Regions from separate parts of the Azoarcus sp. DD4 genome, predicted to be linked through region 1. Evidence: predicted binding sites of a transcription regulator. Region 1 holds the regulator's gene; the other holds the start of a gene.
What was found. The regulator FNR, encoded in region 1, switches genes on or off when oxygen is low (the NO sensors DNR and NnrR bind a similar motif). The targets are predictions, from matches to a motif close to TTGANCTAGNTCAA.

Region 1 (7,173 bases):
GTCTTGCTGTGCGTGAGCACCTTTTGTGTTTCGCTGCCGAGTAACAGACCTGCGATGCCGCGGCGTCCGTGCGAAGCCATGAAAATAAGGTCGCAGCCATGGCGGTCGGCGGCGTTGATGATGGCCTCGTATGTGACTTCGTTCACCAGTGTGTCTGTGTCGGCAAGTACCCCTGCTGCGTCTGCCGCTGACTTGGCGGCGTCGAGAATCCGCTCGGCTTCGAGCGCGGCAGATTTGGCGAACTGCTCGGGCGTGGTCGGGTCGATGAGTGCGCCTTCGCCGTAGATGGGCATCGGAAAGTCTGGCTGAGCATAGAAGAAGGTGATACGTGCACCGGCGTCGCGCGCAAAGGAGACTGCACGGGCCACCGTGCTCTCTGACAAGGCGGATCCGTCTGTCGGGACAAGAATGTGCTTGAACATAACGTGCTCCCTTGATTGATTTGTGTTGACTGCACTTGATTATAGCCACCGGGGGCTGCGGGTATCGCTTGACCGTGGTCAACCCGGGTCGCGATGATGTGGGCGATTCTGCCGTTGGAGGTGAAACATGGATATCACGTTCCACGGTGCCGCTGGCGAGGTGACGGGTTCATGCGCGCAGGTTAGGCATCAGGCCGGTTGTTTCCTGGTTGACTGCGGTCTTTTCCAGGGAGGGCGGGACGCCCCCCTGAAGAACCTCAGGGCGCTGGACTTCGATCTGACGGCGATTGATTTCGTGCTTCTTACTCACGCTCATCTGGACCACGCAGGCTTGTTGCCGCGACTCATCGCCCTTGGGTACAAAGGACCGGTGTACGCGACGTCCGCTACGGTGGACCTGGCAGGCGTCATCCTGCTCGATTCGGCCCATATACAGGAAAAGGAGGCCGAATGGCTCAATCGACATCAGCGTGCCCGCCATGCGAGACGTGGTTGGGATGTCGCACCGCTCTATACGGTTGCGCAGGCTCGCGCCAGTCTGCAGCGTCTGCGTGCGGTGGACTACGACGTCGAGTTGAAACCAGGGCCGGGCGTGCGTTGTGTGTTTCGCAATGCGGGTCATATCCTAGGGTCGGCGATCCTCGAAATTTCCGTCGTGGAAGGAAAGGGAGAGCGTCGGCTGGTGATGACGGGGGATCTCGGGCAGCCTGAGCGCCCGGTGCTACGTGACCCCGCCTTCATCGGGGCGGCTGATTTTCTGTGCGTCGAGTCCACCTACGGTAACCGTGCCCACCGTTCGATGAGCGAGACTGAAGAGGAACTGGCAGCAGTCGTGCACGAGACCCTGAAACGCAGGCGCGGGAATGTCATCATTCCGGCGTTCGCGGTGGGCCGTACTCAGGAATTGTTGTTCGTGCTTGCCAAACTCGTACGTGAAGGGAAGATGGATCCGCTTGAGGTCGTCGTCGATTCGCCGATGGCGTCGGCGGTGACCGAATTGACGGTGCGACATGAGGGGCTTTGGGACGCCGAGAGCCGTGAGCTCTTTGCATGGTCTCAACGTCATGCAGATCGCTTCAAAGTACGTTTTGTGCAGGACGTAGAGGAGTCCATGGCGCTGAACAGTCGCCCCTCTGGTCTGGTTATCGTCTCGGCGAGTGGCATGTGCGATGCCGGCCGGATCAAGCACCACCTGCGCTACAACCTTGGACGTAGCGCTTGCGCCATTGTGATGACGGGATTCCAGGCTGCTGGAACGTTGGGGAGGCGCCTCGTGGATGGCGCACGGGCGGTAACAATCTTTGGTGAGCGCATTCCGGTCAAGGCGAGCGTTCATACAATAGGTGGTCTGTCGGCTCATGCCGATCAGCCCGCCTTGCTCGCCTGGCTGGCGCATTTTTCCAGGCCGCCGCGTCAGACGTTTATCGTACACGGCGAGGCCGGCGCCTCGGCTGCATTTGCCAAAGCCATCGAACATCGGCTCGGTTGGCCGTCTCCTGTCTTGTCGCAGCGCGGGACGCGATACGAATTGTGCTAATCGTTATTCATGGTTGCTGCGCTGGCGGGTAGTGGCAGAATCAGGACGGATGACCGAAGGCAGGATCCCATCATTTCCAGGGTGAAACATGAAGAAGATTGATCGGCTCGATCCCGGCCTGGCTGTAAGGCGGACGGCGCAGCAGCTGCACGAACTGGTGGAAGGTACGTTCGATCCGCTCGGCATGGCTGCGCCCATTGTCCACGCGCAGCTGGCGTGGCTTTCACATCCGCAGGAACTCGCGGAGCGGTTTGCGCGCTTGTCGAGCGACCTGTGGCGTTTGCAGTGGCACACCTGGAACCGCGTTGTGGGCCTGGCGGGCGAGGATCCTATCCGTCCGAACGTCGACGATGCCCGTTTTTCCGATCCGGTTTGGACCGACTCGCCGACTTGGGATCTCACCAAGGAGTGGTACCTGGCGCTGACCCACCACATGCAGGATATGCTCTACGACACTCCGGGGCTGTCGGGCAAGGAGCGCAGACGGGCGGCGTTCTGGTGGCGGAAATGGCTCAACGCGGTGGCTCCGACCAATTTCCTGTGGACCAATCCGGTTGCCTTGCGCAAGGCAGTCGAGACGCGGGGCGAGAGTCTGGCTCAAGGCCTGCACAACCTGCTCGAGGATCTTCGGAGCGGCAATGTCCGAATGACCAATCCGGACGATTTCACTGTTGGCGAGAATCTCGCGACGACTCCTGGGGCGGTGGTGTTTCGCAACGAACTGCTCGAGCTAATTCACTATGCTCCGACGCAGCCCAAGGTGCATGCCGAACCGGTGGTGATCGTTACGCCCTGGATTAACAAGTTCTACATCCTCGACCTTGTGCCGAAGAAGAGCATGATCCGTTTTCTGCTCGATCGGGGGCTGGACGTATTCATCACGAGCTGGAAGAACCCCGACGCTGCAATGCGGGATTACCGGTTCGACGATTACCTGATGAAGGGAGTGCATGCCGCGGTGGAGGCGGCGCGTGCCTTCACCGGAGCGGACAAGGTCCACGCAGCCGGTTACTGCATCGGCGGTACGGCGCTGAGCATGTACATGGCCTGGGCGAACCGCCATTTCGCCGAAGATGCGGTGCCTGTTGCGGACTGGACCTTGTTCACCACCCTGGTCGATTTTCGCAAGCCGGGCGATATAGAGGTCTTCATCGATGAGGCAAGCATTCGCTACCTGACCGACGGCATGGCGCGCAAGGGCTTTCTCGACGGCAAGGAGATGGCTTCGGCGTTCCGTCTGTTGCGTTCCAACAGTCTGATCTGGCATTACGTGGTGCATGGCTGGCTCTACGGCGAGACGCCTCCACCGTTCGACGTGCTGTACTGGAACATGGATACAACGCGCATGCCGTACGCGATGCATGCGTGGTACCTGCGCGAACTCTATCTGCACAACAGGCTGGTACAGAAGGATGCACTGGTGGTTGCGGGCGAGCCCCTGGACCTGGGAATGATCACTCAACCGCTTTACGCGGTAGCAGCCGAGGATGACCACATTGCGCCCTGGGCCGAGACCTTCAGGGTGAACAATCTGGTCATAGGACCAAAGCGCTATGTGCTATCGAGTTCGGGTCACATCCTCGGCATCGTCAATCCTGTGGTCAAACCGCCAAAGCGGAGCTTCCGGGTCGCCGAGGCGCATCGATCCGAAAGCGCGGACGCATGGCTGGAACGCGCCGAACAGCATCAGGGGAGCTGGTGGGAGGACTGGATGCAGTGGTTGAAACCCCGTGCAGGGGCGCTGGTCGACGCGCGGCCGGCTGCCTCGGATGTCTTTCCCCAACTGGCTCCGGCACCGGGCACCTACGTGCTGGAGCGCTGAGTGCGACAACGGCCGGGGTGGCTGGCCCGCGGCCGTCAGCGGCAGGCTGACTGGTGCTGGATCAGTTTCTTGAGGCCGGCACTGTCGAGGATACGAATGTGTTTCTGCTGGACAGCAACCAGCCCTTCGTCCTGGAAGCGCGAGAAGGCACGGGAGACGGTCTCGAGTTTGAGCCCGAGATAGGAGCCGATTTCCTCGCGCGTCATGCGCAGGTGGAATTCTGCAGCGGAGAAGCCGCGCGCAGTAAAGCGCTGCGACATGTTCAGCAGAAAGGCGGCGAGGCGCTCTTCGGCCCGCATGGATCCAAGCAGCATCATCACGCCGTGGTCGCGCACGATCTCGCGGCTCATCACCTTGTGGAACTGGTGCTGCAGGCCCTCGATTTCACGCGACAGTTCCTCCAGCTTCGCATAGGCGATCACGCAAACCTCGCTGTCTTCCAGCGCGATCGCGTTGCAGGAGTGAACTTCGTTGCTGATGCCGTCCAGGCCGATGATTTCGCCGGTCATCTGGAAGCCGGTGACCTGGTCCCGGCCATCTTCGAGCAGCACATCCGTCTTGAACGAACCGGCGCGGATCGCGTAGATTGCTTCGAAGGGATCGCCAGCCCGATACAGATGTTGCTGACGCTTGATCTTGCGTCGTGCGCCGACCAGCTCGTCAAGCCGGTCGATCTCGTTTTCGGTCATCCCGAAGGGGAGGCAGAGTTCCACCAGGTTGCATTGGGAACAGGCCGTCTTGAGTCCTGCTACAGTAATCGGCACTGCTGCCTTCATCTGCACGATACACTTGCTCCGAGTTTGTAGGAGGATCGTCGCGTTGATCCAAGTCAACCACAAAACGCCGGCTTTCTGCCATTGTTCGGCACACATTGCCGCAGCACGATCATGAACGCCCACACAGACCTCATCTTCGATCCGCAACTCATACGCAGGTTCGACATCAACGGACCGCGTTATACCTCGTATCCGACGGCCGATCGTTTTGTCGAAGCGTTCGATGCGAGGGCTTTGCAGGATTGGTTGGCCAGACGGGCGGTTGGCGGGGTTAGCCGACCGCTGTCATTATACTTCCACATCCCGTTCTGTAACACGATCTGCTACTACTGTGCCTGCAACAAGATCATCACCAAGGATCACGGGCGTTCGGCCAAATACTTGAAATATCTGGCCAAGGAGATCGAGATGCAGGCTGCCGCGCTCGGTGGCAGCCGCCAGGTCACCCAGTTGCACCTCGGCGGCGGCACGCCCACCTTCCTGTCGCACGAGGAACTGCGACAGTTGATGGATTCGGTGCGGGCGCATTTCAATCTGGTGCCCAACGGCGAGTATTCGATCGAGGTCGACCCACGCAAAGTCGATTTCGACACGGTCGAATTGTTGGCCACCCTGGGGTTCAACCGTATGAGCGTCGGCGTGCAGGACTTCGCCGAAGACGTGCAGCGCGCGGTCAACCGGGTGCAAAGCGTCGAAGAGACGCGCCTGGTGATCGAAGCGGCCCGCGCCACCGGCTTCAAGTCGGTTAGCATGGACCTTATCTACGGCCTGCCCAAGCAGAACGTGATCAGCTTCAACCGCACGCTTGAGCAGGTGCTGGACATCTCGCCGGACCGTATCTCGCTCTACAGTTACGCTCATCTCCCCGGACTGTTCAAACCGCAGCGCCGCATCCTCCAGAGCGACATGCCGAGTGCCGATGCGAAGCTGCAGATCCTGCAACTCGCCATCCGCCGTCTGACCGAGGCCGGCTACGTCTACATCGGGATGGATCACTTCGCCAAACCCGACGACGAGCTTACCGTCGCCCAGCGGCAGGGCCGGCTGCACCGCAACTTCCAGGGTTATTCGACCCAGGCCGAGTGCGATCTGCTCGCGTTCGGTGTGTCGGCGATCGGGAAGATCGGTCCGGTCTATTCGCAGAACGTGAAGACGCTGGACGAATACTATGACGTGCTGGATCGTGACGAGCTACCGGTATTGCGTGGCATCGAACTGACTGCCGACGACCTGCTGCGGCGTTCTGTAATCCAGGCATTGATGTGCCATTTCGAGCTGTCGATGCAGTCCATCGAGATCGCCCACCTCATCGACTTCCGCGAGTATTTTGCCGACGAGCTGGCGGATCTCAAGGAGATGGAGGCGGCGGGATTGCTCAAGGTAGAGGGCGACTGGATCAGCGTGTTGCCGGCAGGGCGGATGCTGGTGCGCGGAATTGCCATGGTGTTCGATCGCTACCTGCGCGCTGATCGCGAGCGGGCCCGCTATTCCCGCGTGATCTGAGTGCGGCCGGAGCAGCGGGGAGCGTAGAATGCAGGCTTCTCCTTGCTGCTCGAGCCGCGCCTTTCGCGGGCGTTCAAGATTTTCCCATGCCTGAAACCGGCTACTTTGCGGTATTCCTGATTGGTCTTCTCGGCGGCACTCACTGCGTCAGCATGTGCGGCGGCATTGTCGGGGCACTCAGCGTACAGGTACGTACGCCAGCGGAAAGCCGTCGTCAGTGGCCCATCCATCTTGCGTACAACCTCGGTCGTATCGCCACCTATACGCTGACGGGCGGCCTGCTCGGGGCGCTCGGTTCGGTCGGCATGCTGTACGGCGGCGTGCTGCCGGTGCAGATCAGCCTTTACGTTCTCGCCAACCTGATGCTGATCGCGCTCGGGCTTTACCTGACAGGCTTCACTTCGGTGCTCGCGCCGGTGGAGAAGGCTGGGCACCATTTGTGGCGCCGGCTGCAACCGGCGACGCGCAGATTCCTGCCGGCGCATTCGGTGAAGCAGGCGCTGCCGCTCGGCCTGCTGTGGGGTTTCCTGCCATGCGGGCTGGTGTATAGCGTACTTGCGACCGCGCTGGTGACCGGATCGGCCGCGCGTGGCGCGGGATTGATGCTGGCCTTCGGCCTGGGAACGCTGCCCAATCTGCTGCTCGCTGGCATGTTGTTCAAGCGCTTTCGCGATCTCACCCGTAACAGCAAGGTACGCTTTGCCGCGGGCCTGATGGTGCTGGGGTTCGGCGTGTTCGGGCTGTTCCATGCGCCCACCCTGGGCGGTTCGTTGTGGAACGGCGTGGTCTGTCTGGTCTGACGCTCGTCGCCGGGGGACTTCAGTCCCGCGCCAGGGCCTTCAGGATCGGGCAGGGGGCGGGTGCGGTGGTGGCGTGACAACACTGCACCAGTTCGCGCAGTGCGTCGCGCATCTCACCGAGCTGACGCATGCGTGCTTCGATGAGATCGATTTTTGTCTGAGCCAGGTTACGCGCCTTGTCTCGATCGGTCTCCTCGTTGAGCGATAGCAAGCCCGCAATCTCGTCGAGCGAGAAGCCGAGCTGCTGAGCCCTGCGGATCGCGCGTAGCCTGGAGAGATCCGCATCGCCGTATGCGCGGTAGCTGCCGTTGCG
Region 2 (7,173 bases), 1.4 Mb from region 1:
GATCTTGAGCGAGGTGCTCTTGGGGTCGATGCCCATGCGCTCCATCTCGTCGAGGATGGTCAGCATGTAGGACGGCGTCACCATGATGATCTTGGGCTTGAAGTCCTGGATGATCTGGATCTGCTTCTCGGTCTGGCCGCCGGACATCGGCACCACGGTGCAGCCCAGCTTCTCGGCACCGTAGTGGGCGCCCAGGCCGCCGGTGAAGAGGCCGTAGCCGTAGGACACGTGCACCATGTCGCCCGGGCGGCCGCCGCCTGCGCGGATGGAGCGCGCCACTACCGTGGCCCAGGTATCGATGTCCTTCAGCGTGTAGCCCACCACCGTCGGCTTGCCGGTGGTGCCGGACGAAGCATGGACGCGGGCGACCTTGTCCATCGGCACCGCGAACATGCCGAAGGGGTAGTTGTCGCGCAGGTCGTACTTGCTGGTGAAGGGGAACTTCGCCAGGTCGGCGAGGGTTTTCAGGTCGTCCGGGTGGACGCCCTTGTCGTCGAAGGCCTTGCGGTAGTGCGGCACGTTTTCATAGGCGTGGCGCACGCTCCACTTCAGGCGCTCGAGCTGCAGCGCGCGCAGTTCGTCCACGCTGGCCGTTTCGATCGGTTCGAGCTGGGGTGGTGCATAGCTGTTGATGGGCATTCTTGTCTCCTCCGTTCCCGTCTGCCTTGTGTTCTGCGCGCCCGGCGGTGTTTTTGTTGTCCGGGCGCGGTCTGTCCTGTCTAGAGTTCAACCACCGCCCGCCCCTTGAGGCGATACGACTTGCCGCGCATGACCGCGATCAGCTCGCCCTTCTGGTTGGTGACGGTGACGTCGTACACGCCGGTGCGGCCGGCTTCGAACACCTGTTGCGCAGCGGCGGTGAGCAGGTCGCCCGGCTTGCCCGGCGCCATGAAATCGACACTGACGCCGGAGGCCACCGTCTGCTCGTTGCCGCTGTTGCAGGCGTAGGCGAAGGCGGTGTCGGCCAACGTGGTGATCAAGCCGCCGTGGCAGATGCGAAAGCCGTTGAGCATGTCATCGCGCACCGGCATGGTGATGGTGGCGCGGCCGGGGCCGACGGCGGTGATCTTCATCTCCAGGCTGCGCGCGGCCTGGTCGCGCTCGTACATGCCGTCGCGCACCTTCTCGGCCAGGGTCTGCGGATCGAGCCCGGCGGCGACGTCCCTGTATGCGGCTTCACTCATGGAATGCGGCTCCACTGAAGGTCTTGCGCTGGATCAGCGGCGACACGCGGTAGCGTTCCTCGCCGTAGTGTTCTCGCAGGTTGGCCAGCACGCGGGCGACGAAGGCCACGCCGAGCTGGTCGGCCCAGGCGAGCGGACCCTTGGGATAGTTGGTGCCGAAACGCATCGCGGTGTCGATGTCGGCGGCGGTGCCGATACCCTGCAGCACCGCATCGGCGGCCTCGTTGGCGAGCATCGCCACGGTGCGCAGGCCGACCAGGCCGGCGACATCGTCGATGCGCGACACCGCCAGGCCGGCGCGCTGCAACGTGCCGACGGCCGCGCCCCAAGCGCCCTGACCGCACTGGTCGGCGCGCGTCAGGGTAAGGCGCGGCGTGGCGGCGTAATCGAGGCAGAGGTCGAACAGCACCAGGTTGGGCACGCCGTCTTCCACCGCGCGACGGGTGGCGGTACGGCCGTCCGACAGCGCAACGCGCGCGCTGCCGATCTCCAGCCAGCCCTGGCCTTCACTCCCGGCAGCACGGCGCACCTCGATGCCGGCCGCCTCGAAGCGGCCGATCAGCCCGGCGGCCACGCCCAAGCCGCCGACCACGGTGACCACGTTCTCGGCGCCGTGGGTTTCCTCGGTACGCGGTGCCGCTTTGGCAGCACCGGCTGCGTAGCTGTAGAAGCCGTGGCCGCTCTTGCGGCCCAGCCGCCCGGCAGCCACCAGCTCCTGCTGGATCAGGCTGGGGGTGAAGCGCTTGTCGCCGAAGTAGGCGTCGAACACCGAGTTGGTGACGGCGAAATTGACGTCGTGGCCGATCAGGTCCATCAGCTCGAACGGCCCCATCGGGAAGCCGCAGCCTTCGCGCATCGCCGCATCCAGCGTCGCCGGCTCGGCGGCGCATTCGGCCAGCACGCGCTGGGCTTCGGCGTAGTACGGGCGGGCAACGCGATTGACGATGAAGCCCGGGGTCGACTTCGCATACACCGGCACCTTGCCCCAGGCCTTCGCGGTGGCATGCATGCGCTCGGCGAGTTCGCGCGGGGTGGCGAGACCGGAGACGATCTCGACCAGCTTCATGCGCGGCGCCGGGTTGAAGAAGTGCAGCCCGACCAGGCGTTCCGGCCGCGCCAGCGCGGCGCCCATCGCGGTGATCGACAGCGAGGAGGTGTTGGAGGCCAGCACCGCGTCGTCACCGAGCAGCGCTTCCAGCTCGCGGAAGAGTTTCTGCTTGATGTCGAGGTTCTCGACGATGGCTTCGATCGCCAGGCCAGCATCCTTCGCATCGGTCAGCTGGGTCACGCCGGTGATGCGGGCAAGCACCGCGTCGCGCTCCTCGCCGGCGAGCTTGCCCTTGTCCACCAGGAAGGCGAGATCCTTGGCAATGCCGGCAATGCCCTTGTCGATGGCTTCCGCACGGGTGTCGTACAGGTACACCGGATGACCGGCGAGCGCGGCAACATGGGCGATGCCGCTGCCCATGGCGCCGGCGCCGATGACCAGAACCTTCACTTGCTTGTCGAGAGCCTTGTCTGCTGCAGTCACGCCTTAATTCCCCTTGAATTGAGGAGCGCGTTTTTCCATGAAGGCGGCGACGCCTTCCCGGTAGTCGTGCGAGCGGCCGCAGGCCCGCATGGCATCGCGCTCGAGATCGAGCTGGGTGTCGAAATCGTTGGTGGAGCTGGCCCAGATCGCCTTCTTGGTCTGGGCGTAGCCAAAGGTCGGGCCGTTGGCCAGCGTGGTGGCGACCTGCTGCACGGTGGCCTGCAGGGCGTCGTCATCCACGCACTTCCAGATCAGGCCCCATTGTTCGGCTTGCTCGGCCGGGAGCTTGTCGCCGAGCAGCGCCAGCCCCAGCGCGCGCGCGGGGCCGGCGAGGCGCGGCAAAATCCAGGAGCCGCCGGTGTCTGGAACCAGGCCGAGCTTGGCGAAGGACTGGATGAAGCTCGCCGAGCGCGCCGCGAACACCAGGTCGCAGGCGAGCGCGAGGTTGGCGCCGGCGCCGGCGGCCACGCCATTCACCGCGGCGATCACCGGCAGGTCGAGATTGCGCAGCGTCGTCACCAGCGGCTTGTAGTTCTTCTCGATCGAGGCGCCGAGGTCGGGCGCTTCGGCGCCGGCCGACACATTGCGGTCGGACAGGTCCTGCCCGGCGCAGAAACCGCGGCCGGCAGCGGCGATCACCAGCACCCGCACCGAACCGTCGGCGCGACCGGCCTGCACCTGGGCGAGCGCTTCGCGCACTTCGCGGTGCATCTGGTCGTTGAAGCTGTTGAGGCGGTCGGGGCGGTTCAGCGTCAGCGTGGCGACGCCGGCGGCGACCTCGTAGCGGATGGTTTCGAAGCTGCTCATCTGTCTCCTCCTTGTCTGCGCGCCGCTGTCGCGGCGGGCTGCGTTCGGCTGTCGGCGCTTGCTTTGCGGATTGTTTGACCGACTGGTCAATCAATAGTAATCTTGATCCAGATCAAAAAACAAGTGCTTTCTACTTGACGTATTCGTGTCGCAGAGCAACACGCGACTGTCGCGGCAAGACAGCGGAAATTTCCCGGCAAAGGGAAGCCGCGCCGCCAAACCGGAGGAGACACCCCATGACGCATCCGCTGTACACCAAGCACCAGGCCACGCTGGACGCCGCCGTCGCCGCCATACACGGCCGCGGCTACTGGACGCCCTACGTGGAAATGCCCAGCCCCAAGGTCTATGGCGAAACCGCCGCGGACGACGGCAAGCGGGCCTTCGAGGGCTGCCTGGGCAAGGATTTCGAGCTGGATCAACCGGGCCGCAGCGGCTGGGCTGCGCCGGAGCGTTCACCGTATGGCATCGCGCTCGACGTGCGCTATCCGGTTTGCGAGCCGAGCGCGCTGATCGCCGCCGCCGAGGCCGCGATGCCCGCCTGGCGCAAGATCGGCGCCGACGGCCGGGTCGGCGTCTGCCTGGAAATCCTCGCCCGCCTGAACAAGCGCAGCTTCGAGATCGCCCACGCGGTGATGATGACCACCGGCCAGGGCTGGATGATGGCCTTCCAGGCCGGCGGCCCGCATGCGCAGGACCGCGGCCTCGAAGCCGTCGCCTACGCCTGGGAAGCCATGAACGGCGTGCCGGCGGAAACCGTGTGGGAGAAGCCGCAGGGCAAGAACCCGCCACTGAAGATGAAGAAGCACTACGAGATCGTCGGCCGCGGCGTCGCGCTGGTGGTCGGCTGCGGCACCTTCCCGACCTGGAACACCTACCCCGGCCTGTTCGCCGCGCTCGCCACCGGCAACCCGGTGATCGTCAAGCCGCACAGCAACGCCATCCTGCCCGCCGCGATGACGGTGAAGATCGCCCGCGAAGTGCTGGCCGAAGCCGGCCTCGACCCCAACGTCGTGAGCCTGGCGGTGGTGGAAAAGCGCAGCGACACCCAGGCGCTCGCCACCCATCCGGCGGTGAAGTCGATCGACTTCACCGGCAGCAACGTCTTCGGCCAGTGGCTGATCGACAACGCCAAGCAGGCCCAGGTGTATGCCGAGCTCGCCGGCGTGAACAACGTGGTGATCGAATCCACCGACAGTTACAAGGCGATGCTGCGCAACCTCGCCTTCACGCTGTGCCTGTACTCGGGCCAGATGTGCACCACCACCCAGGCCATCCTCGTGCCGGCCGGCGGCATCGATACCGACCAGGGCCACAAGAGCTACGACGAAGTCGCGGCCGACCTCGGCGCCGCGATCGACAAGTTCCTCTCCGACCCGGCGGTCGCCACCGCGGTGCTGGGCGCGATCCAGTCCGAAGCCACGCTCGCCCGCATCAACGAGGCCGGCGAGTACGGCCGCATCGTGCTGGCCTCGAAGAAGATCGAGCATGCCGAGTTCCCCAAGGCCGAAGTGCGCACCCCGGTGCTGCTCGCCTGCGACGCCGCCGACGAGAAGAGCTATATGGAAGAGCGCTTCGGCCCGATCGCCTTCGTGGTCAAGGTCGCCGACGGCGCCGCCGCGGTGGCGCTGTCCGAGCGCATCGTCAGGGAACACGGCGCGCTCACCGTGGGCCTTTACTCCAGCAAGCCGGAAGTGATCGACGCGATGACGGAAGCCACGCTGCGCGCCGGCGTCGCGCTGTCGATCAACCTCACTGGCGGCGTGTTCGTGAACCAGTCGGCGGCCTTCTCCGACTACCACGGCGTCGGCATGAACCCGGCCGCCAACGCCAGCTACTCCGACACCGCCTTCGTCGCCAACCGCTTCCGGGTGGTGCAGCGGCGCTATCACGTCGAGTAAGCTGGGACATCCCGACCACGTTTGAGGCGGTTCCGCTCCCTCCCCTTCAAGGGGAGGGCTGGGGTGGGGATGGGGTAACAAGAGCGCCAATTCAACCCCATCCCCCTCCCAACCTCCCCCTTGAAGGGGGAGGAGTAGAACCTGCGCGCCCCCAACCGCCAGCTTTTCGCCGCGAGGAGCCCCACCCCATGCCCTGCTACGAAATCGACGGCCTCAAACCCGTCATCCACCCCACCGCCTACGTCCACCCCGACGCCGTGCTGATCGGCGACGTCATCGTCGGCCCGCGCTGCTATGTCGCACCGCTCGCCAGCCTGCGCGGCGACTTCGGCCGCATCGTCATGGAAGAAGGCAGCAACATCCAGGACAGCTGCGTGATGCACGGTTTTCCCGGCACCGACACGGTGGTCGGAGTCGATGGCCACATCGGCCACGGCGCCATCCTGCACGGCTGCCAGGTCGGCCGTAACGCGCTGGTCGGCATGAACGCGGTAGTCATGGACAACGCGGTGATCGGCGAATCCGCCATCGTCGCCGCCTGCGCTTTCGTCAAGGCCGGCATGGCGGTGCCGCCCCGCACGCTCGTCGCCGGCATGCCGGCCAAGGTGGTGCGCGAACTGTCCGACCAGGAGGTGAGCTGGAAGATCGACGGCACCCGCACCTACCAGGACCTGGCGGTGCGCAGCCTCGCGACGCTGAAACCCTGCGCGCCCCTCACCGAAATGGAACCGGGCCGCCAGCGCTTCGAGATGCCGGGCGTGGTGCCGCTGGTCGACGCCAAGAAGAACGCCGGCTGAAGGCGATGACGCTGCCGCCACATGGCAATCTGCTCACCGCCCTGCCCCCGGCCGGCGGTGAAGAGGTGTTCGAACCGCTGCTGCAGTCCGATGCCGCCTGCATCGAGCGCATCGTCTCGCACGGGCAGGCCAGCCCGCCCGGCTTCTGGTACGACCAGCCCGACGACGAGTGGGTGATGCTGGTGGCCGGCCAGGCGGAACTGCTGTTCGAGGACGGCGATGGCGGCACCCGCCTCGCCATGCAGGCCGGCGACTGGGTGACCATCCCTGCACGCCGCCGCCACCGCGTCGAATCCACCTCGGTCGACGCCGTCTGGCTGGCGGTGCATGTGCGCACCCCGGCGCGGCCGGAGCGCGGCTGACCGGATGCCGTCAGGATGCGAACTGCTATACAGTTCGCATTCCGCATTTCCCGTCCTACACAGGAGAGCCCCCGATGCACTTCCCCCGTGCCCGTCACTGGTTCGCCGCCGCGGCGATCGCCTTCACCACGCCGCTGCTGTCGCTGTCCGTCGCCCACGCCGAAGCGCCGCAGGTCAAGACCCAGGCGCCCGGCTACTACCGCATGGCGCTCGGCCAGTTCGAGATCACCGCGCTTTACGACGGCTATGTCGACCTCGACCCCAAGCTGCTCAAGAACGCCAGCCAGCGCGACATCCAGCGCCTGCTCGCGCAGCGCTTCCAGGAAGGCCCGAAGATGCAGACCGCGGTCAACGGCTACGTCATCAACACCGGCAGCAAGCTGGTGCTGGTCGATGCCGGCGCCGCCAAGGCCTTCGGCCCCTCGCTCGGCTACATCGTCGACAACCTCAAGGCGGCCGGTTACGAGCCCGCGCAGATCGACGCGGTGCTGCTCACCCACCTGCACGGCGACCATGTGAACGGCCTGGTCGGCGCCGACGGCAAGCCGGTCTTCCCCAAGGCCACGGTCTATGCCGACAAGGCCGATGCCG

Region 2: a site for FNR is predicted at 3,625-3,638, ahead of paaG (2-(1,2-epoxy-1,2-dihydrophenyl)acetyl-CoA isomerase PaaG). Genes of this name have one in related genera too.

Annotation. Positions count from the first base shown of each region.
Region 1 covers NZ_CP022958.1:1,807,257-1,814,429, forward strand. The annotation lists gene CJ010_RS08500 (universal stress protein) at 1-422, opposite strand, end outside; gene CJ010_RS08505 (MBL fold metallo-hydrolase RNA specificity domain-containing protein) at 550-1,959, shown strand; gene CJ010_RS08510 (alpha/beta hydrolase) at 2,048-3,781, shown strand; gene fnr (fumarate/nitrate reduction transcriptional regulator Fnr) at 3,817-4,557, opposite strand; gene hemN (oxygen-independent coproporphyrinogen III oxidase) at 4,669-6,060, shown strand; gene CJ010_RS08525 (sulfite exporter TauE/SafE family protein) at 6,147-6,860, shown strand; gene CJ010_RS08530 (MerR family transcriptional regulator) at 6,880-7,173, opposite strand, start outside.
Region 2 covers NZ_CP022958.1:383,926-391,098, reverse strand. The annotation lists gene paaK (phenylacetate--CoA ligase PaaK) at 1-639, opposite strand, end outside; gene paaI (hydroxyphenylacetyl-CoA thioesterase PaaI) at 720-1,184, opposite strand; gene paaH (3-hydroxyacyl-CoA dehydrogenase PaaH) at 1,177-2,652, opposite strand; gene paaG (2-(1,2-epoxy-1,2-dihydrophenyl)acetyl-CoA isomerase PaaG) at 2,719-3,522, opposite strand; gene paaN (phenylacetic acid degradation protein PaaN) at 3,759-5,423, shown strand; gene paaY (phenylacetic acid degradation protein PaaY) at 5,612-6,220, shown strand; gene CJ010_RS01885 (cupin domain-containing protein) at 6,226-6,582, shown strand; gene CJ010_RS01880 (MBL fold metallo-hydrolase) at 6,657-7,173, shown strand, end outside.